One region of the Paraburkholderia sp. BL17N1 genome, then DNA from elsewhere that is predicted to be linked to it. Evidence: riboswitches for the same ligand, from Rfam matches in the RefSeq annotation. Region 1 holds a riboswitch; each other region holds the start of a gene.
The links. Region 1 has a riboswitch for cobalamin ahead of cobA (uroporphyrinogen-III C-methyltransferase). Riboswitches for the same ligand answer to the same signal wherever they lie in the genome.
Positions count from the first base shown of each region.

Region 2: another riboswitch for cobalamin. It lies ahead of cobG (precorrin-3B synthase); the one in region 1 lies ahead of cobA (uroporphyrinogen-III C-methyltransferase).
Region 3: another riboswitch for cobalamin. It lies ahead of B0G82_RS27915 (CbtB-domain containing protein); the one in region 1 lies ahead of cobA (uroporphyrinogen-III C-methyltransferase).
Region 4: another riboswitch for cobalamin. It lies ahead of B0G82_RS01750 (TonB-dependent receptor); the one in region 1 lies ahead of cobA (uroporphyrinogen-III C-methyltransferase).

Region 1 covers NZ_RBIW01000002.1:3,132,721-3,137,663, forward strand. Annotated here, with positions in the region: gene cobN (cobaltochelatase subunit CobN) at 1-667, opposite strand, end outside; gene cobW (cobalamin biosynthesis protein CobW) at 674-1,765, opposite strand; cobalamin riboswitch at 1,955-2,248, opposite strand; cobalamin riboswitch at 2,317-2,568, shown strand; gene cobA (uroporphyrinogen-III C-methyltransferase) at 2,807-3,583, shown strand; gene B0G82_RS33985 (cobalamin biosynthesis protein) at 3,580-4,044, shown strand; gene cobO (cob(I)yrinic acid a,c-diamide adenosyltransferase) at 4,041-4,643, shown strand; gene B0G82_RS33995 (cobyrinate a,c-diamide synthase) at 4,647-4,943, shown strand, end outside.
Region 2 covers NZ_RBIW01000002.1:3,457,722-3,462,664, reverse strand. Annotated here, with positions in the region: gene B0G82_RS35470 (precorrin-8X methylmutase) at 1-278, opposite strand, end outside; gene cobG (precorrin-3B synthase) at 271-1,815, opposite strand; cobalamin riboswitch at 1,908-2,087, opposite strand; gene cbiE (precorrin-6y C5,15-methyltransferase (decarboxylating) subunit CbiE) at 2,172-3,587, shown strand; gene B0G82_RS35455 (cobalt-precorrin-5B (C(1))-methyltransferase) at 3,587-4,684, shown strand; gene B0G82_RS35450 (cobalt-precorrin-6A reductase) at 4,681-4,943, shown strand, end outside.
Region 3 covers NZ_RBIW01000002.1:1,778,807-1,783,749, forward strand. Annotated here, with positions in the region: gene B0G82_RS27895 (MFS transporter) at 1-950, shown strand, start outside; gene B0G82_RS27900 (alpha/beta hydrolase) at 970-1,992, shown strand; gene B0G82_RS27905 (hypothetical protein) at 2,092-2,532, shown strand; gene B0G82_RS27910 (histidine phosphatase family protein) at 2,551-3,138, opposite strand; cobalamin riboswitch at 3,202-3,344, shown strand; gene B0G82_RS27915 (CbtB-domain containing protein) at 3,383-3,604, shown strand; gene B0G82_RS27920 (CbtA family protein) at 3,616-4,356, shown strand.
Region 4 covers NZ_RBIW01000001.1:390,424-395,366, reverse strand. Annotated here, with positions in the region: gene B0G82_RS01770 (EVE domain-containing protein) at 1-89, opposite strand, end outside; RNA gene ssrS (6S RNA) at 197-378, opposite strand; gene B0G82_RS01760 (cell division protein ZapA) at 512-826, opposite strand; gene B0G82_RS01755 (ATPase) at 823-1,179, opposite strand; cobalamin riboswitch at 1,388-1,659, shown strand; gene B0G82_RS01750 (TonB-dependent receptor) at 1,750-3,651, shown strand; gene B0G82_RS01745 (iron ABC transporter permease) at 3,682-4,734, shown strand; gene B0G82_RS01740 (ABC transporter ATP-binding protein) at 4,734-4,943, shown strand, end outside.

The DNA.
Region 1 (4,943 bases):
CGTCGAACACCGCCGTGTTGGCAGCCTGCAGATGCGCCTTGTAGAACAGGATCGCCGCAACCGGTGCTCCCTGTTTCCAGCGCGCCTGCCAGTCGGCCATGGTCGGCGTATCGCGCTCGGGATGGTAGAGCGTGGCGGCGGGCAACGCGCGCGGCGGCGCAGGTTCGCGTCCGCAGCCGAAGACGCGGTGGGCGATACAGCGCAGGAACGCCTCGGCATTTTGCGGGCCGCCTTCACGCAGATAGCGCCACAGTTGATGGCACAGATCCGCGCTTGCCGTGCTGCGCGCGAGCAGGTTCGGATCCTCCTGCAGATCGCCGGAGAACATCGCGAGCGTCTGCTGCTTGCGCTCGGCGAGCGCCACCACCTGCTCGATGCCGTAAGGCCAATACGCTTCGCCGCCCAGATGATCGACCACCACCACGCGCGCATGCTGCAAGACGTCTTCGAGATAAAAATCCACCGACGCCGGTTGCCGCAAATACGTGACGTTCGCGAGCCGCACGCTCGGGAAGCCTTCACCCAGCCGCGGAAAAACGCTCGCCAGCAGCGACAGCGTGGTGTCGGCGGAGCTGAGCACCACGATATCCGCGGGCTGCTGATCGATCCGGATCACGCCTTGCGTGTCGTCGACGAAACCGCCCGGCGTGGTGCGCAGCAGATGCATATGCGCTTACGCCTGCTGCGCTTCGACGCTCGACGGCATGCCCAGCGCCGCGTCGAACGCACGTTGCAACGCCGGCTGATCGAGGTCTTCACCAATCAGCACGAAGCGGCTCGGGCCGCTTTCGCCGGCCTGCCAGCGTCGATCGAAATAGCTGTCAAAGCGCCGCCCAACGCCTTGAATCACCAGACGCATCGCCGCGCCCGGCAGCGCCGCGAAGCCTTTGACGCGATAGATGGTGTTGGTTTCGACCAGCTGTTGCAGCGCGGCGATCACCGCCTCGCGCGACGACGCATTCGCCTGCACGACCACGGAGTCGAACTCGTCATGATGGTGGTCGGCGTCGTCGGCGGAGCCGTGGTGATCGTGACGCAAGTGGATCGTGTCTTCCGACGCCGCTTCGAGGCCCAGCAATGTATGCAGATCGAGCTGGCCCATGTGTGTGCGAACGATCTTCACTTGCGGCGGAATTTCCTCGCGGATCGAAACTTCGACCGCGCTTTGCTGCGCGTCGTCGAGCAAGTCCGTTTTGTTCAGAATCACCAGATCGGCCGCCGACAACTGGTCTTCGAACAGTTCGTGCAGCGGCGACTCGTGATCGAGATTCGGATCGGCCTTGCGCTGCGCATCCACGGCAACCGGATTATCCGCGAACTGGCCGCTCGCGGCGGCCGGGCCGTCGACCACGGTGACCACGGCATCCACGGTGAAGCTGTTCTTGATCTGCGGCCAGTTGAACGCCTGCACCAAGGGCTTCGGCAACGCCAGACCCGACGTCTCGATCAGCACGTGATCGATCTGCTCGCGGCGCTCCACGAGCTTTTCCATCACAGGGAAAAACTCTTCCTGCACGGTGCAGCACAAGCAGCCGTTCGCCAGTTCATACAGTTGGCCTTCGGTCTCGACGCCGTTTTCATCGCAACCGATGCCGCAACCCTTGAGGATTTCCCCGTCGATACCGAGTTCGCCGAATTCGTTGACGATCACCGCGATGCGCTTGCCGCCCGCATGCTGAAGAATATGCCGCAGCAGCGTGGTCTTGCCGCTGCCGAGAAAGCCCGTGACGATGGTGACGGGGATCTTGCGCATTTGAGTTTGCATCGTGAGGTCCATCCGTAGGAGTTGCACGTGCACGCCGGCGTGTTTTTCAGCGCATGCCGAGGCAAACGGAGCACACGCCCGGCCAGCCGCGACCATAACAAAACACGGGGACGAAAGTCGGCGTTGCCGCGACAACAGAAAAACAGAAAGCGGGAATGAGTCATGAACGCAGCGCCGCATCCCCGCGGCGTTCGTCCTTCGTTATCTGGCCGGTATCCGGGCTGGCGAAAGCGCCGCTTCCCCTTCCCGGACGAGTGATTTCTCGCCCAGTGGTGATATGCCGACGCGGCCTTGCGCGTGGACATCGAAGCCGGCTCCGCGGCGCTAACCGACTGCGTTTGACACGGCAGTTAGCACCACATTTCGCTTACCGTTGCGGGGGCAGCACAGGTTGGCCCGATCCATGGCAGGTGGGCACCCTGTTTCCCGTTTAACTGCATGCGCACGAGCGCGCACACGAGCACCAAAGTGCGTGCGAGTGTAGGCCCGCGGCCCGGTGCCGTCAAGGAAACCCCAGGCCGCAAGCGCTTATCGGACGGGGCGCCATGTGCTATCGTATGCGCGCGTTTGGTGCCCGCACATGCATTCGCGTGTGCAGTTAAACGGGAAACAGGCAGCGCGCCATGCGCTTAACCTGTGCTGTCCCCGCAACGGTAAGCGACCTGCGGCGCGATGTTGAATCGACTTGCGCCGCGCATGCGTTTTTTTAAGCCACTGTCCGGCAATTTCCAGCGAATGCGGACGGGAAGGCAAAGCGCGTGAGGCCGCCAGCCCGGATACCGGCCAGACGCGGAGGCGGCGAACCTCAGGGCAACATCGCGCCGCCGGCCGCCGGAATCCGCGAGGGACGGATGCGAAGGCGCTAAAGCACGACGCAGAGTGTCCGCGTAGGCGAGTTTCGTGTGAAACTCGCTACGAACCACGCATTGCGCCATGCCTGAATCCGTAGCACTGCATGACCCCAACGTCCGCCGTCTGGCGACCCTTCGCGCTTTACCCTTTCCCGCTTGTCACGACATGGCGCCCGCCGTGCACGCCGCGATGACCCGCGCCTGGCTGATCGGCGCCGGCCCCGGCGACGTCGAACTCATGACCATCAAGGCCACCCGTGCATTGGCGCAAGCCGACGTGGTGCTGGTCGACGATCTGGTGAATCCTGAAGTGCTGCAGTTCGCGCGCGCTGACGCACTGATCGTCTACGTGGGTAAACGCGGCGGTCATCCGTCGACACCGCAGGAAGACATCGTCGCGCAGATGCTCGAACATGTGCGGGCCGGGCGCAGCGTCGCGCGTTTGAAAGGCGGCGACCCGTTCGTGTTCGGCCGTGGCGGCGAGGAACAACAGGCGCTGCACGCGGCCGGTATCGAGGTGGAAGTCGTCAACGGCATCACGGCGGGAATCGCGGCGCCCGCGGCGATCGGGATTCCAGTCACGCATCGCGATCACGCGCAGGGCGTCGTGTTCGTCACCGGGCACGGCGCGGGCAGCGGCGAGCCCGACTGGGCCGCACTCGTGGCCACGCGCATGACGCTTGTGATCTACATGGGCATGCGGCGGCTCAACGATATCGTCGGCGCGCTGCTCGCGGCCGGCATGAGCGTCGACACGCCGTGCGCGGCGATCGAATCGGCCACGCGTCCCGAGCAACGCCATGCGCTAGCGCGGCTCGGTGAATTTGCCGACACCGTTGCGCGTGCCGGACTTGGGTCGCCGGCGATCGTGGTGATCGGCGGGGTGGCGTCGCTCGCATTGGCGCGTGAGGCGGCGCATGCGGAACGCGCTGCAACGCCGCTCGCGGACGGGACGGATACGCGATGAAAACGCTGAGCGTCGGCATCGGTTGTCGTTTGCACAGCTCGGCTGAGCAGATCGAAGCCGCGGTGCGCGGCGCGCTCGGCGCGCATTCGTTCGACGAAATCCGTACCGTCGCCTCGCTCGACATCAAAGCCCACGAGGTGGGCCTCCTCGAATTCTGCGCGAGTCATGCGCTGCCGCTGACACTCTTCAGCCTTGAACAGATTGCGGCGATGCACGTCGCGGTGCCTTCGGCGGCAGCGCGCGAGCACCTCGGCGTGGACGGCGTCTGCGAGCCGTGCGCGCTGCTTGGCGCGACGGCCGACGTCGCAGCCGGGCTCGGTGAATCCGTCATAGGCCATGCGCCTCGCGCCACGCTCCTCGTGCGCAAAACCGTTTATGCCGGCGTCACCGTGGCGATCGCCTCAACCACCGCTCACGCCGAACACCCAGACAACGACACACAGCAACAGGACCTGCCATGAAGACCGACCCCGAATCGCATCAACGCATGACCGAGCGCCGCCGCGAAGGCCACGAGAAAAAACAGGCCAACGCCACCGTCGAAAAAGGCCTGCTGATCGTCAACACCGGCACCGGCAAAGGCAAAACCACCGCTGCGTTCGGCATGGCCGTGCGTGTGCTCGGCCACGGCATGCGTCTCGGCGTGGTGCAGTTCATCAAGGGCGCGTTGCACACGTCGGAGCGCGACTTTCTCGGCGCGATCGCCAACTGCGATTTCGTCACGATGGGCGACGGCTACACCTGGAACACGCAGAACCGCGACGCCGATATCGCGACCGCGCGCAAAGGCTGGGACGAAGCGCGTCGCATGATCGAAAGCGGCGAGTACCAGATGGTGATCCTCGACGAGCTGAACACGGTGCTCAAGTACGAATACCTGCCGCTCGACGAAGTCCTGTCGGTAATCGCCGCGCGCGCGCCGATGCTGCATGTGGTGGTGACCGGCCGTCACGCGCCGGACGCGCTGATCGAAGCCGCCGACCTCGTCACCGAAATGCGCATCGTCAAGCATCCGTATCGGGAGCAGGGCGTGAAAGCGCAGCGCGGCGTGGAGTTCTAAGCGATGGCCGCGTGCCCCGCCCTGTTCATCAGTGCGCCTGCTTCGGGTCAAGGCAAGACCACGATCACGGCGGGACTCGCGCGCTACCATCGGCGGCTGGGGCGACGCGTGCGCGTCTTCAAGACCGGACCGGATTTTCTCGATCCGATGATTCTGGCGCGCGCGAGCGGCGCGCCGGTCCTCTCGCTCGATCTGTGGATGGTAGGCGAAGCCGCCTGCCGCACGCTGCTCGCGCAGGCCGCCGCCGAAGCCGACCTGATCCTGATCGAAGGCGTGATGGGTCTGTTCGACGGCACGCCG
Region 2 (4,943 bases), 330 kb from region 1:
TCGTTGTTCGCCGGCAGCCGCGCGCGCGTGATGCCTTGCGCGACCATGCCGGCATCGCACAGGATCGGCGCGCCTTGCGCGAGCGCCGCGCGGCCCGCCGCGCCCGCGCCCGCGGAAAATTGCAGATCGTCGATCACATCGACCATGCCGCATGCGTGGATCACGCGCACCGCGAGTTTTTCGAGGTCGGCGGGAATGCGCGACAAGTCGGCCTCCGCACGGATCGTCGCGAAGGATTGGCGATAGATCTCCTGACCGTCGCGAATGTAATCAAGCATCGGTGTCACTCCGGGCGAGGCGTTCGAGCAGGTCGGCGGCCTCGCCGATCGTCAGTTGGCGCGCGACGCACTGGCCGAAGCCGGGCCGGCCGTCGCGCCGATAAAGGTCGTACAGGCCGGGCGCGGCGGCGAGCAGCGTGAACGGCGCGCAATGCGCGGCGGCGCACGAGCGCAAGCAGCCGCTCAGATGCACGTCCACGCCGGCTGGCAGCCGAGCCGCGAGGCGCAACGCGTCGTTCTTGGTGTCGGCGAGGCCCTTCACGCAGCCGCTCGATCCGGCGCACGCGATCAGGTGCGTGATCGCGTGTGCGGGATCGCAGGCGAGACCGAGGGCGTTCAGGCCGGACAACAAGATCGGAACGGCGTGCGTGGCGATGTCGGGTAATAGCACGCTTTGCCAGGGTGTCAGGTGAAGCGTGGCGCTGCCGTGCTGTTGCGACAGCGTGGCGAGTCCCGTTAGCGTGTCTGCATCGAGACGTCCCAGCGGTGGCTGGCCGCCGACGTGCCAGGCTCCGGGCACGCGTTGGGCGTGAGCGCCAAGGCGAAGGTTGGCGTCGGCTGGTGTAATGCGGTGCCAGTTGGCGAGCTTCGCGTTTCGCGTCAGTGGGAAGTCGAGATAGCGCTGGGCGTGATGCAGTACTGCGTCGACGGAATGCGCGGTTAGCAGGTGGCGCATGCGTGTGGCGTCGGCGGCGGCGAGGTCGAGGAATGTGAGGAGCAGCGCGCGTACTAGTGCCGGGACTTGTGAAGGCAGGATTGCGGCTAGAGCCCCTGTGTTGTTCACGCCCGGTTTTGCAAGCACGGTGCTTTGGCGTTGCATAAGCGCGCCGGCATAGGCGCTCACAGGCGGACAACCCGCGAACCCGAACACGAACCGCACGCCGTCCGCCTCTTGCGACGCCGCCAGCCACACATCGTGCGGATGGTCCACTCTCGCGAGCCGTTCGCCGCCGTCCAGCAACAGTGCGAATTTCGGCGACAGCGCCGCGAAACGCGCTTCGCTTTGCAGCATAGTGAGCAATTCGGCGCACAGCGGGCGTGTGTCGAACAGCGCGAATGGATCGCGTCCGGCAGCGGGGCTGATCATGACGTTGCGGACGTCGTCGGCCGAGACTGCGGCGGAGAGTGCGTGGGCAGTGCCCACTCGCTGCGCTGCTGCGTCCGGGGCTTTCGAGGCCCATTCATTCACAGCGTCGGCCGCCGCCATCGTGTTCGCACGGCCCGCCACGCCGTTCGCCGGCATCGGCCCAAGACCGGCGTCGATCAAAGCCGCGATCAAAGCCGCCTCTTCACCGCGCTTCACGCCACGCACCTGCACATTCGCGCGATTGGTCAACTCGATCACCCCGCCCGCGTGCCGCGCGCTAGCCTCCGCGATCGCCCGAGCCTGCGCCGCGCTCAATTCGCCGCCGGGCAGTTTGATCCGGCAAATCCCGCCGTCGCGCGCGGCGACGATGCGCAGCAGCCCCGGACACGCCGAGGGCCGCAGCGTGGCGGCCGCGTCGGATAAAACGGTGGAGGGCGTTGCTTGATTCAAGACGGACACCGGGTTTAGCGTCGCGCGACGGCCCGAGCATGCCGTGAGGCGGGCATGGCTGCGGCATCGGTACACCCCGCCCGATGTTGGCTGGCACGAACAGTCTCGCCGGCAGGTCTCCTGGCTGGCAGGTCATGGTCCGCTGCGGCCTTCCCGGTCGAACCAGTGGCGTGGAGCGCAGGCGGACTCGCTGCATACAGTTGCGGGGGCAGCCACAGTGGCACTGTGTTCCCTCTTCGGCCCCGAAGGGCACCGGCGGCTGTATTATGCCTTTTTTCGAACAGCACAACGAGGCTGGACGCTTTGATCGGCGTGGCACAGCGCATTATTTGAAGACACAGAATGAGGATGGATGCATGCCCGCGTGGCTGACGGTGGTGGGCATAGGCGACGACGGCTTCGCCGGCTTGGGGCGGCCCGCGCGGCGGGCCTTGCTGGAAGCGTCGGTGGTGTACGGCGGCGAACGTCATCTGGCGATGCTGCCCGCGCGTCTCGCCGCGCGCCGTGCCGCCTGGCCGCGTCCCTTCGATCTCGCGCCCTTGCTGGCCGAGCGCGGCGCAGCCGTGTGCGTGCTGGCGAGCGGCGATCCGATGCTGTTCGGCGTCGGCGCGACACTCGCGCGGCAATTGCCGGCGGGGGAATTGCGGGTGCTGCCGGCGCCGTCGTCGTTGTCGCTGGCGGCCGCGCGGCTCGGCTGGCCGTTGCAGGATGTCGCGACGGTGTCGCTGGTGGGGCGGCCGTTGCCCGCGCTGAACGCGCATCTGCACGACGGCGCGCGCATGTTCGTGCTCAGCGCGGACGGGCGCACGCCCGCGGCGCTCGCGGCATTGCTGAACGCACGAGGTTACGGGGCGACCCGCATGAGTGTGCTGGAACACCTGGGCGGCGAGCTGGAGCGGCGCATCGACGGCCGCGCGGATCAGTGGTCCGCGGGCGACGTGGCCGCGCTGAACCTGATCGCGCTCGACTGCCGTGCTACCGAAGGTGCACCGCGTCTGCCGCTGACCTGCGGTTTGCCCGACGATGCGTTTCGTCACGACGGCCAGTTGACCAAGCGCGACGTGCGCGCGATCACGCTCGCGCGCCTCGCGCCGACGCCCGGCGAATTGCTGTGGGATGTGGGCGCGGGCAGCGGCTCGATCGGCATCGAATGGATGCGCGCGCATTCCACCTGTCGCGCGATTGCGATTGAAGGGCACGCGGAACGGCAACGTTTCATCGAACACAATCGCGATACGTTGGGTGTGCCGGGGCTGCAACTCGTGGCGGGGCGCGCGCCTGAGGCGCTGCAGGGGTTGCCGGTGCCGGATGCCGTGTTCATCGGCGGGGGCGTGACCGTGCCGGGCGTGCTGGAGGCATGCTGGGCAGGTCTGCGCGAAGGCGGGCGGCTGGTCGCCAATGCGGTGACGTTGCAAGGCGAGGCGGCGTTGACGGCGTGGCGCGAGCGGCATGGCGGGACGTTGACACGGATCGCATTGGCGGACGCGCAACCGCTTGGCGGGTTCGATACGTGGCGGCAGGCGTTGCCGATCACGCTGCTGGAGGTGACGAAGCCGGCGAGCGGCGAGGGCGTGAACCTCGTGGGAACCGAAACCGTGATTAACGCAACCAATGCGACGAATGCGGTGAATGTGCCGAATTCCAGGCGTGCCGCAAGTGCCGGAAGCGGTATGAGCGCCACGAATGTCACCAACACGACCAACTCGACCAACACGACGAAAGCGACGAACACGACCGGCGCCACCCCCACCGACCCATCGCCAGAACCCTGATGCGCGAAGAAACCCCCGAACAACCCGCGCCGCTGCGTAGCGGCTACACGACCGGCAGTTGCGCCACCGCGACGTCGCTGGCGGCGGCGCGTCTGTTGCTCGCGGGTGTCGTCAGCGAAGTGGCGGAGATCGTGTTGCCGAAGGGGCAGCATGTGCCGATGCCGCTGGTGTTCTGCCGCCTGATCGGGAATGGCGAAGAAGGCGCGGAAGCCGGCACGATCAAGGACGCCGGCGACGATCCCGACGTCACGCACGGCGCGCTCGTCTTCGCGCGCGTGCGCCTCATCGCCGAAGCGGGCGTGATATTTCGCGCGGGGCCGGGCGTCGGCACGGTGACGCGCGCGGGGCTGACGCTGCCGGTCGGCGAACCCGCCATCAACCCGGTGCCGCGCAGAATGATGGCCGAGCATCTGGCCGAACTCGCGGCGGAGCATGCGTACGGCGGCGGCTTCGAAGTAACGATCGGCGTGGAAGGCGGCGAAGCGCTCGCGCTGAAAACGATGAACCCGCGTCTCGGCATTCTCGGCGGGCTGTCGATCCTCGGCACCACCGGCATTGTGCGTCCGTTTTCGTGCTCGGCGTATATCGCGTCGATTCATCAGGGGATCGACGTCGCGCGCGCCAACGGCTATACCCATCTCGCCGCCTGCACCGGCAACGCGAGCGAGGACGCGATGCGCGCGCACTACGGCCTGCCGGATATCGCGCTGATCGAAATGGGCGACTTCGTCGGCGCGGTGCTCAAGCATATGAAGCGCGCGCCGGTCGAGCGCCTGAGCGTGTGCGGCGGCTTCGGCAAGCTCAGCAAGCTGGCGGCGGGCCATCTCGATCTGCATAGCCGCAATTCGAGCATCGACCTCGAGCGGCTCGCGCAATGGGCCGCCGAACAGGGCGCCGACGACGCGCTTCAGGCGGCGATCCGCGCAGCCAACACGAGTCAGCAGGCGGTCGCGTTGGCGCACGCGCGGCAGGTGCCGCTCGGCGATATCGTCTGCCGGCATGCGCTGGCGGTAGCGCGCGAGATCGTGCCGCCGCAGGTCAACGTCGAAATGTTCGCGATCGATCGCGAGGGTAAGCTGATCGGAGCCGCGCAATGAAAACGAAGCGGATTCTGCTGCTCGGCGGCACAGGCGACGCATTGCGGATCGCGCGGCAACTCGCGCCCGAGCACGTGTATAGTCTCGCCGGCCTCGGCAAGGTGCCTGACGATCTGGCGTGCACGGTGCGAGTCGGCGGCTTTGGCGGCAGCGAAGCTATGACGCGCTACATCGTCGGTGAAGGTATCGATCTCGTGATCGACGCGACGCACCCGTATGCCGCGCAAATCAGCGCGAACGCGGCCGAGGCGAGCCGCGC
Region 3 (4,943 bases), 1.4 Mb from region 1:
CTCGCTTGTTGCAAGGGCTATCCGTGGGCGGACAGTTCGCGACGGCTTCCGCGATGCTGGTCGAGTACGCGCCCTCGCACAAGAAGATGTTTTACGGCAGCTTCAACATGTCGGCGCAAGCGTTCGCGTTGCTGCTGTCGTCCGGCGTCGGCTATCTGCTGACCACGCAGCTCACGCATGAGCAACTGGTGGCGTGGGGCTGGCGTTTGCCGTTTCTGTTCGGCGCGCTGGCGGGGCCGTTCGGCTTCTATATCCGGCATCGCGTGGCCGAGTCACCGGAGTTCGAGCGGCTGCTCGAACACAAGGACAAACCGCCGCGCGTCACGATCCGCCAGTTCTTCCGCGACAACGGCGACGCGGCGATTTGCGCGATGGGTGTGATTATCGTCGGCGCGGCGACAAATTATGTCTGGCATTCCTATCTCTCGGTGTATGTCGAACGGCAATTGCATTTGCCGTTGTCCACCGCGTTGCTCGGCGCGTTCGTGTCCGGTGTGCTGAATCTGTTTCTGTTTCCGCTGTCCGGCAAGCTCGCCGATCGTTATGGCGCATACCGGCTGTTCTATCCCATCGTGATCGCGTGGATGGTCTGCGTGTATCCGCTTTATCACTTCGTCGTGACGAATCCGACGCCGGGGCACCTGTTCATCGCGCAGATGATCGCGACGCTGTTCCTCGCCGCCATGTCCGGCGCGCATCCCGGCATGCTCGCGACCTTGTTCCCCGTGCGCAGCCGTTCGGCGGGCGTGGCGCTGTCGTACAACATTGCGGTGACGCTGTTCGGCGGCATGGCGCCGCTCACCATCACCGGCTTGACGCGCGTGACCGGCAGCAGCCTCACGCCCGCGTTTTACCTGATTTTTGCCGGCTTCGTGTCGCTCGCGATGGTGTACTTCACGCGCGCCGGACGCATGTCGAGCGGCGCGGCGGCTAGACCCGCCACTCATTGATCGACCACGAGCCTATTGCATGACCCAGCCTTTCATCACAGACGACGAACGCGCGCCGAATGAACATCCGGTCGCGGTCGTGGCGAGCCGGCATCTGAGCGTCACGACGCGAGCCGGCAGCGGCACGGTGCCGGTGTTTTCCAACGGCGATTGGCTCGCGCCGACGCGCGATGTCCAACGCGCCGTGATTCTGATTCATGGCCGCCTGCGCAACGGCGACACGTATTTCGAACTCGCGCAGCGTTCGTGCGCACTCGCCGGCGCCAGCGTAGCCGATACGCTGCTGATCGTGCCGCAGTTTCTCGCGACCGCGGATGTCGACGCGCATGAACTGCCGCCGTCCACGTTGCATTGGGACTGGACGAGCTGGATGGCTGGCGAGAACGCCGAAGGTCCCGCGCCGATCAGTTCGTTCGATGTGCTCGACGCGATTGTGGACACGCTGGCGTCGCGCGAGCAGTTCGCGTCGCTCGCCGAGGTGGTGATCGCGGGACACTCGGGCGGCGCGCAGGTCGTGCAGCGCTACGCAGTGGTAGCGCGAGACGAGGCGTCCCTCGCGGCGCGCGGTATCGCGCTGCGCTATGTGGTCGCGAATCCTTCGTCGTATGTGTACTTCGATGCAATGCGGCCGGTTGGGCCGGTTGCGTCTGCTGTGTCCGGCGAGTTTGCGGCATTCGATCGGGCGAGGTGTCCGTCGTTCAATCGCTGGAAGTATGGGCTCGAGGATTTGCCCGCTTACTCTCGCGACGCGGCTTCAGCGGCCACGCTCGAAGCGCGTTACGCGCAGCGTGACGTGACCGTGCTGCTTGGCGGCGCGGATTGCGATCCGCAGCATCCGGCACTCGACCGCTCGTGCGCCGCGTTGACGCAAGGTGAACACCGGCTCGGGCGCGGCCTGGCTTACACGCGCTATATGGCGTTGCGGCATCCCGAAGGATTGGCGACGCATCGGACGTTTGTGATCGATGGTGTCGGGCACGATGCCAAGGGGATTTTCGGATCGGCGCAGGGGCTGGCGGCTCTATTCGGTACGGGATTGTAATGACGGTGACCGAAGCGCGGTCTTGAGGAGTCGGCCTTCCTGGGTATGAAGCGTGCTACCGCGCTTGTACCTGCGAGTGACTTCAAGGACCGCGCCGACATGAACAGAACCCGATTGCTTGCCACCGCGCTCGCCGCTGCGTCGCTGGGCGTTTTGCTGACCGGCGGTGCGTATGCCGACGATGCGCCTAGCCCTTGCACATCCCTGAAGCGGATCGTCGCGGCGGCCCCTGGCGGGCTCACCTCATTGACGTCGGACGACGGCAAGGGCGTCGCGCAACCTTACGGCGACGACGCGCAATGTTCGGCGAGTCACGGTGCCTATCAATGCACGTGGACGCCGCATCACGACGCCGGATCGAATGCCGACGCGCTGCAAGCTGTCGCGGCGGACGTCGCATCGTGTCTGCCCGACGCGACGCACGATCAGAATTCGCCGGGACGTCAGCACTTTTATCTGGGCGCGAAGGGTAAGCGGACCGATATCACACTGACGCCGACCGGGTCGAACAAGCTGCGTCTGGTGGTGTCGGGTAAGTAAGCCGCCGGGCTAGAGCGGCTAGTGTGTCGCCGGCCACCATGTCCAGCCGCGCGACGAGTGCCGCAACTCGATGATCGAAAGTGGCGCGATTTCAATGCGCGGAAAAACGATGGGCGATGTTCCGAGCGTATACACGATCGCTGCCCGCAGCACCGGCGCGTGGGTGACGGCGACCACGTTGCTCGATGCACGATCCGTCTCGCCGTCCAACAACGCTTCGAGCCATCCTCCTACCCGTTTCACGAGTTGACTGAACGACTCGCCGCCGTGAGGCGCGGCGTCCGGATCGCGCGTCCATGCGGCGACGTCTTGCGGCGCTTCGGCGGCGAGGTCGGCGAGCCGCCGTCCTTGCCATGCGCCGTAGTTCAGATCCGCCAGGCCGGCGTCGACCGACGCCGTGAGGCCCAGCGCCGTCGCCGTTTCGCGCGCGCAGGCGGCCGGGCTGACGAAAGCCGGTGACTCTTCCGCGATCGCCAGGCGCAAGCGTGCGGCGTGGGTTTGGGCTTCGGCGAGGCCGCGGGCGTCGAGTGAATCGTCGGCGGGAAAACGGCCTGCGCGCTGGGCCGCGGTCGATGCGTGGCTGACCAGTAACAGCCTTGTGTCCATTCCGTTCATGTCCTATCAAGCCACGTCCCGAAGCCCAACGCCGGCGGCATGAAACGTGTGTTTTGCGTTGCCGGGTGCCGAAGTTTAGCGCGTAGAATAGCGGGACTGCGAAGCGCGGAAGCCGGTGAGAGCCCGGCGCGGTCGCGCCACTGTAATCGGCAGCACAAGCCGAAAGCCAGACCTGAGCTTCGCACCAATCCTCTGCAATGACTATCGGGGCGCGTTACCCCAGGAGATGTCCATCATGACCGAAGCTGTTTTCGATCCCGCCAATCAGCCTGTTGCTCAACCCACGCCGATTCCGCTGCGCGAGTTGCTGCCCTGGGTCGTGTTCGGCGGTTTGCTGTTGCTGCTCGCGCTTTACTTCGTGGGTGCGGAACAGGGTGCCACCTCGCTGGTGCCGGGCATGTACGTGCATGAGTTCGTGCACGACGGCCGCCATCTGCTCGGCTTTCCCTGCCACTAACGGAGTCGACCATGGTGGGTAAATTGTTGGTACGCGGGATGCTTGCAGGCATCGCCTCGGGACTCCTCACGTTCGGCTTCGCGCGGGTGGTGGGCGAGCCGCAGGTCAATCAGGCCATTTCATTCGAAGAAAAGGCCGACGCCGCGAAAGGCGAGGCGCCCGAGCCTGAGATGGTGAGCCGCGACACGCAGCGGGGTATCGGCTTGTTGACTGGCGTGCTGACTTACGGCGCGGCATTCGGCGGCTTGTTCTCGCTGGTCTTCGCTTACGCTTATGGCCGAGTGGGCGCGTTGAGCCCGCGCGCGTTGTCCGCATGGCTTGCGCTTGGCGCGTTCATTGCGCTCGCGATCGTGCCGAATCTGAAGTATCCGGCGAACCCGCCCTCGGTCGGCGACCCTGAGACGATCGGGACGCGCACGGGGCTGTTCTTCCTGATGATTGCGATCTCGCTGGCGGCGATGGTGTTCTCGCTCAAGGTGCGGCGCCGTGCGGCGATGAAACTTGGCGCGTGGAACGGCTCGATCGTGGGGGCGGTGGTGTTCATTGTGATCATCGCGGCGGTGCAGTTGTCGATGCCCGCGATCAACGAAGTGCCGGAGGCTTTCCCGGCGGTGCTGCTGTGGAAATTCCGCGTCGCGGCGCTCGGCATGCAGGCGATTATGTGGGCGACGATCGGGCTGCTGTTTGGCGCACTGGTCGAGCGGATTGCGTTGATGCGGGTGGCGGGGCGGTCGGCGGTGAAGTCGGCTTGATTGGCATGACGAGTGCGGCCGCTTCGGCGGTTTCGCTCAACGGTTCGCTCGCCGTGCTTCGCTCTCCGCAGTTTGCGCGCAGCGGTCAAGATGGGTTCTGCGTCAAGGAGTTGGGGCGGTTGTGGGGTGGTTATCCACAGGCTTCTGAACAATTTCTGTGGATAAATTCGCCCGCGATGCTCAAGAGCTACAAACATCTGTTCCGTTCGAATTTAACAACTTGGTTGCTGCACACGGCCTCCGGTTGTCCGCACCATCGGGACAGGGCAGGTGTTTTGCGTGACCATTCAGGGCGACTCCGGTCGCCCTTTTTTATCAGGTTGCTTGCTGCGCGTTCCCGGATTTGTCCGATGTCAGGGCTGCGTACACGACCCGCGCATTGATTCTGCATGTCGGCACAATTCCCCTCCTGATCTGCGGACACTCTCTCGTTGCCTGCGCCGACGCCAGCCCGATGGCCCGTGTCGATGCACGATACATAACATGCTCAGGACGGGGTAGATAACCGTCAATGCAACTGGACGTCGCTGACATTTCCCAGCGTTATTGCGAAATAGTCCTGCTGACTATCCAACGACTATCCCCGA
Region 4 (4,943 bases), on a different contig from region 1:
CCGGTCCACGGCAATGTGCGATGCGGTGCCTTGGCGAGATGGTCGATGCTTGCTTCGTCCGGTTCGGACTTCATTAGCCAGTAGCGCATGAATCGAATTGAACGTTAAGGGGTTGAAGATGCGGAAGAAATCGGCCAACAAAAAACAGCGCCCAAAGAAAAACGGCACCGAACCGAAGTCCGATGCCGTTCTAAATAAGGTCCCCGCCTTAGCCGCTAGGCCGGCATCCTGAACCGGGGGTTCAGAATTGGTCGCAGTTAGCAACACTTCGGGTACATCAGACAGAGTGACGCGCACACCCGTGCTACAAATTTCCGCAACCGTGCACATGGCATTGGTTCAAGGAATATATGACCTTGGCGAACCAGGCAGGGAAGCTAAACCGATGAAGCTGAAAAACGAACTACCGATTGAACTCAAACGTTTGCTGAATCTTGCACACCTTGTGCTCACACATTCCGTTTGAATCCGCCGCCGATCTCAGGACCGGCAGCACGATAACACATGTACCTTATTGCACGCTGTACTGCTCAATCACAGTACCTAGTTGTTCGTTCATTTGATGCATTGTACGCCGGATTTCTTCAGCGGGAAATGCTTCTCCGTGTCTCACGCTCGATTGCAGTCTAAGCAGTTCCGATGCCAGCGACAGCGCAGCCATGACGGCAATGCGATCCGTGCCGCGCACGTTGCTGTTATTGCGGATCTTCGACATTTCGGCGTCGACGCGTGCAACCGCTTCGAGCAGCGCCGCTTCCGTTTGCGGCGAGCAGGCGAGGCGATAGGGCACGCCGAGAATCGATACTTCGATCTGCTTGGTGGTCATGCATTTTCTCCGTGGCGGGTCACGTCGCTCCCGGCTTCGGCTACTTGCTGAGCCGGCTCGAGCAGATCGAGCTGGTTGTCCGGCTCACTGTGCGCGCGCGCACGCGGCAGCTTCTCGAGGATCGCGTTCAGGCGCACTTGTGCGTCGTCGATCTTCGCCGAAAGCGCGTCGCGTTCCGCCTGCAGCGCGTTACGTTCCTCGCGCAGCATTGCAAGTTCCGTGCGCGTGGCTTCGGCGTCGGCGCGCGATTGCGCGAGTTGCTCTTCGAGCGCGAGTCGCGCCTCATTGTGGCGCTGGCTGATCGCGATCAGCTTGCCGATATTTTGTGAAAGTGTTTCGAGTTCGGTGAGCATCTGCTGCGTCCTCTAAAGACATCGCATTTTAGCGCGGAATGTCGCAGGTTCCGACAATTGTCTCGTTTCGAGACGTAACAACATCGCTTTGTGCAGGCTTTTTATCGACCATATGATGAAAAAGTACTCACGCGTCGGACAAGAGCCTGCACTTAACAGAACACATGGCCTGCGATCTCACCATTCTTGACGGACTCCGAGGCCGCTCCTAAACTGCCCGCACTCTGGTGCCCGCGTGCGGCTTTTTTTCAACGGCCCACGCAGTTAAACGGGAAGCAGGGCGCGCGGTTCATCTGGATTCAGCTAAACGCGCCAACCTGCGCTGCCCCCGCAACGGTAAGCGACCGCATTCGTCATGCAAGTCGATCCCGCTCGCGAGCTGGAAGTTCAACTCGCGAGTGTGCCACTGCGCGTCTCGCGTGGGAAGGCGGGATCGATGCGTCGCCAGCCCGGATACCGGCCAGAGGGAGAGGCACGTCCCGCGCGAAAATGTTAAATACGCGGGCGCCTCGTTACGCATCGGCCTGCGGGGAAGCGGGCCGCGCACGCTATCCACAGGACGTTCACCCCATGCTGTCCCCCTTCGCCCGCGCGGTGCTGCTCGCCTTTGCGAGCCTGCCGATCGTCGTGCACGCGCAAGTCGCGTCTTCATCTTCTGCTTCATCTGCTTCGTCTCCGTCGGCGGATTCTTCGAGTTCGGTGTCCTCTTCGGCGGTGCTGTCGCCCGTGGTGGTGACCGCGGATCGCGCGCCGCAAGCGCTCGCCGACACGATCCCGCAGACCTCGCTGTTCGATCAGCAGGATATCGCCGACACCACCGCGACCGATTTGCCCGGCCTCCTGCAACTCGCGCCCGGCGCGCAAATCTCGCGCACAGGTGGCCCCGGTTCGACGACGAGCCTCTTTTTGCGCGGCGCGTCGTCGACGCAATCGCTGCTGCTGATCGACGGCGTGCGCGTCGATTCGGTGAGTCTGGGTGCGTCGCAACTCGCGCAGATCCCACTCGACCAGATCGATCACGTGGAGGTGGTGAACGGCAACGTGTCGGCGTTGTACGGCTCGGGCGCGATCGGCGGTGTGGTGCAGGTGTTCACGAAAAACGGCGGCGATCACCCGCCGCGTTTCAATTTTTCGCTCGGCTACGGCAGCTATCACACGCAGACGCAGCAGGCGGGCGTGAACGGTGCATTGGACAAGGACGGCAACACGACCTTCAGCATTTCGCTCGCGCGTTCGAAGGACGACGGCTTCTCGTCGCTGAATACGAAGGAGGCGCCCAGCGCCAATCCGAACGCGAACGGCTATCTGAACGAGAGTATCTCGGCTTCGCTGCGCCACAAGTTCAACGACAAATGGGACGCCGGCGCCAGCTACTTGCAGTCGAATGGCAACAACAGCTACGACAACGCGTACGGCGTGCCGACCGATCTGAACAACCTGTATAGCAAGGTGCGCCAGGTCTCGGTGTTCGCGAACGGCAAGCTGACCGACTGGTGGACCACGCACTTCATCGTCGCAGAAGGCGACGACCGCAGCGTGTCGAACACCAACGGGGTGTACAACGGCCGCTTCGATACAGACAATCGCCAGTACACATGGCAGAACGATTTCGCGCTGGCCGCGCAGCAGAAACTGCAGGTCGGCTATGAGCATCTCGATCAAAGCCTCGATTCGGACACGTTCGCGGCGCCGGACCGTCATGTGGATTCGGGCTTCGTCGGCTATACGGGACGCTTCGGGCGCAACCAGTTTCAGGCCAACGTGCGGCGCGACCAGTATTCCGATTTCGGCGGAGCGAACAGTTACTATCTCGGCTACGGTTTCGACATCACCGGCCATTGGAAGGTGACCGCAAGCTATTCGGATTCGTTTCGCGCGCCGAGCTTTGACGATCTGTACTATCCGATCAGCGGCAATCCGGCGATCCAGCCGGAGCGCAGCCATTCGATCGAAGCCGCGCTGCAGTACGCATCGAATGCGCTCGGCGTGATGCGCCTTTCCGCATTCCAGACGCGCTATTCGAATCTGATTAACTACGAGCAGGTGACGCCCGGCATCTATCTGGCCGAGAACGTCGGCCATGCGAAGGTGCAGGGCATCGAAGGATCGTGGAGCGGCCATGTCGGCAAGACGGACGTGCGCGCGTCGCTGACGCTGCAAAATCCCGTCGACCTCGACAACGATGCCGACCTCGTGCGGCGCGCCCGGCGCTTCGGGGCGCTGACGGTGAACCGCAGCATCGCCGGGTGGCGGGTGGGCGGCGAATGGATCGTGAGCGGCCCGAGCAACGACAGCAGCGGCAAGCTGGGCGGCTATGGCGTGGTGAATCTGTCGGCGCGCTACAACATCACGAAAGCATGGTACGTGGCCGCGCAAATCCAGAATCTGTTGGACAAGGACTATGAAACGGCCTACTCGTATAACTCGCCACGGCGTGGTGCGTATCTCACGGTTGGTTGGCAGCAGCAGTGACGCTTGCGCCCTGTCGTTGAGTTCGCGCAGATGAATCGCCATTCGAGTTCGATGCCCGCGACACTGCGCGTGATGAGCGCGAAGCGCGCGGCCGCGATCTGGCTGGCGCTCGCCCTGATTGCGCTGGCGGTGCTGATGGCGTCGCTCGCGCTCGGCAGCGTATCGCTCGCGCCGATGCGCGTGCTGGCGGCGCTGATGCCGTCGCATGCGCCGTCTGTCGGCGCCGCCGACCTGACTGCGGAAATCGTCCGCACGTTGCGATTGCCGCGCGCGGTGGCCGGCTTTGCCTGCGGCGCGTTGCTCGCGTTGGCCGGCGCGTTGCTGCAGGTGCTGTTGCGCAATCCGCTGGCCGAGCCTTACGTATTGGGCGTATCGGGCGGTGCGGCGAGCTTCGCGTTGGTCGCGATGATCGCCGGTTGCGCATGGTGGATTGTCGACGCAAGCGCATTCGCCGGAGCGTTCGTGTCGATCCTGCTGGTGCTCGGCCTCGCGCGCCGCGAGTTGTGGCGCGGCGAACCGCAGGACACGTCGCCGCGTTTGCTGCTGACCGGCGCGGTGATCGCGGCGGGCTGGGGCGCGCTGATTACTTTGCTGCTCAACCTCGCGCCCGATAACCGCTTGCGCGGCATGCTGTTCTGGCTGACCGGCGACCTCAACGGCGGCGCGATGCCGTGGACGGCGCTCGTCGCGCTCGTCATCGTGCTGGTTGCGATCGTGCCCGCCGCGCCGCGTCTGAATGTGCTGCTGCGTGGCGACGCCGCCGCGCAGGCGTTAGGCGTTGCGGTGATGCCGCTGCGTCTGCGGGTGTATCTGGTGGCCTCGCTCGCGGCGGCCGCGGCGGTGACGACGGCGGGCACCATCGGCTTTGTCGGACTGGTCGTGCCGCACATGCTGCGGCTCGCGTTCGGCAACGATCAGCGCATGCTGTTGCCGGCCGCCGCACTCGGCGGCGGCGTCGCGGTGATGGGCGCGGACCTGATCGCGCGCACCGTGATCGCGCCGGCGCAGTTGCCGGTCGGCGTGATCACGTCGATCATCGGTGTGCCGGTGTTTCTGTGGATGCTGCTGCACAGGCGCCGATGATGCAAACCCGTCACGCTCCTTCTCATGAAGCGACCCTCAGCGCGCAACGTCTGACCTTGCGCGTCGGCGCGCGCACTTTGCTCGATGCCTTCACGCATACCTTCTACGCCGGCGAAATCTGGTGCATCGCCGGCCCGAACGGCGCGGGCAAGACGACTTTGCTCTCCACGCTCGCGGGTTTGCTGCAACCGTCGGCGGGACATGTCGAA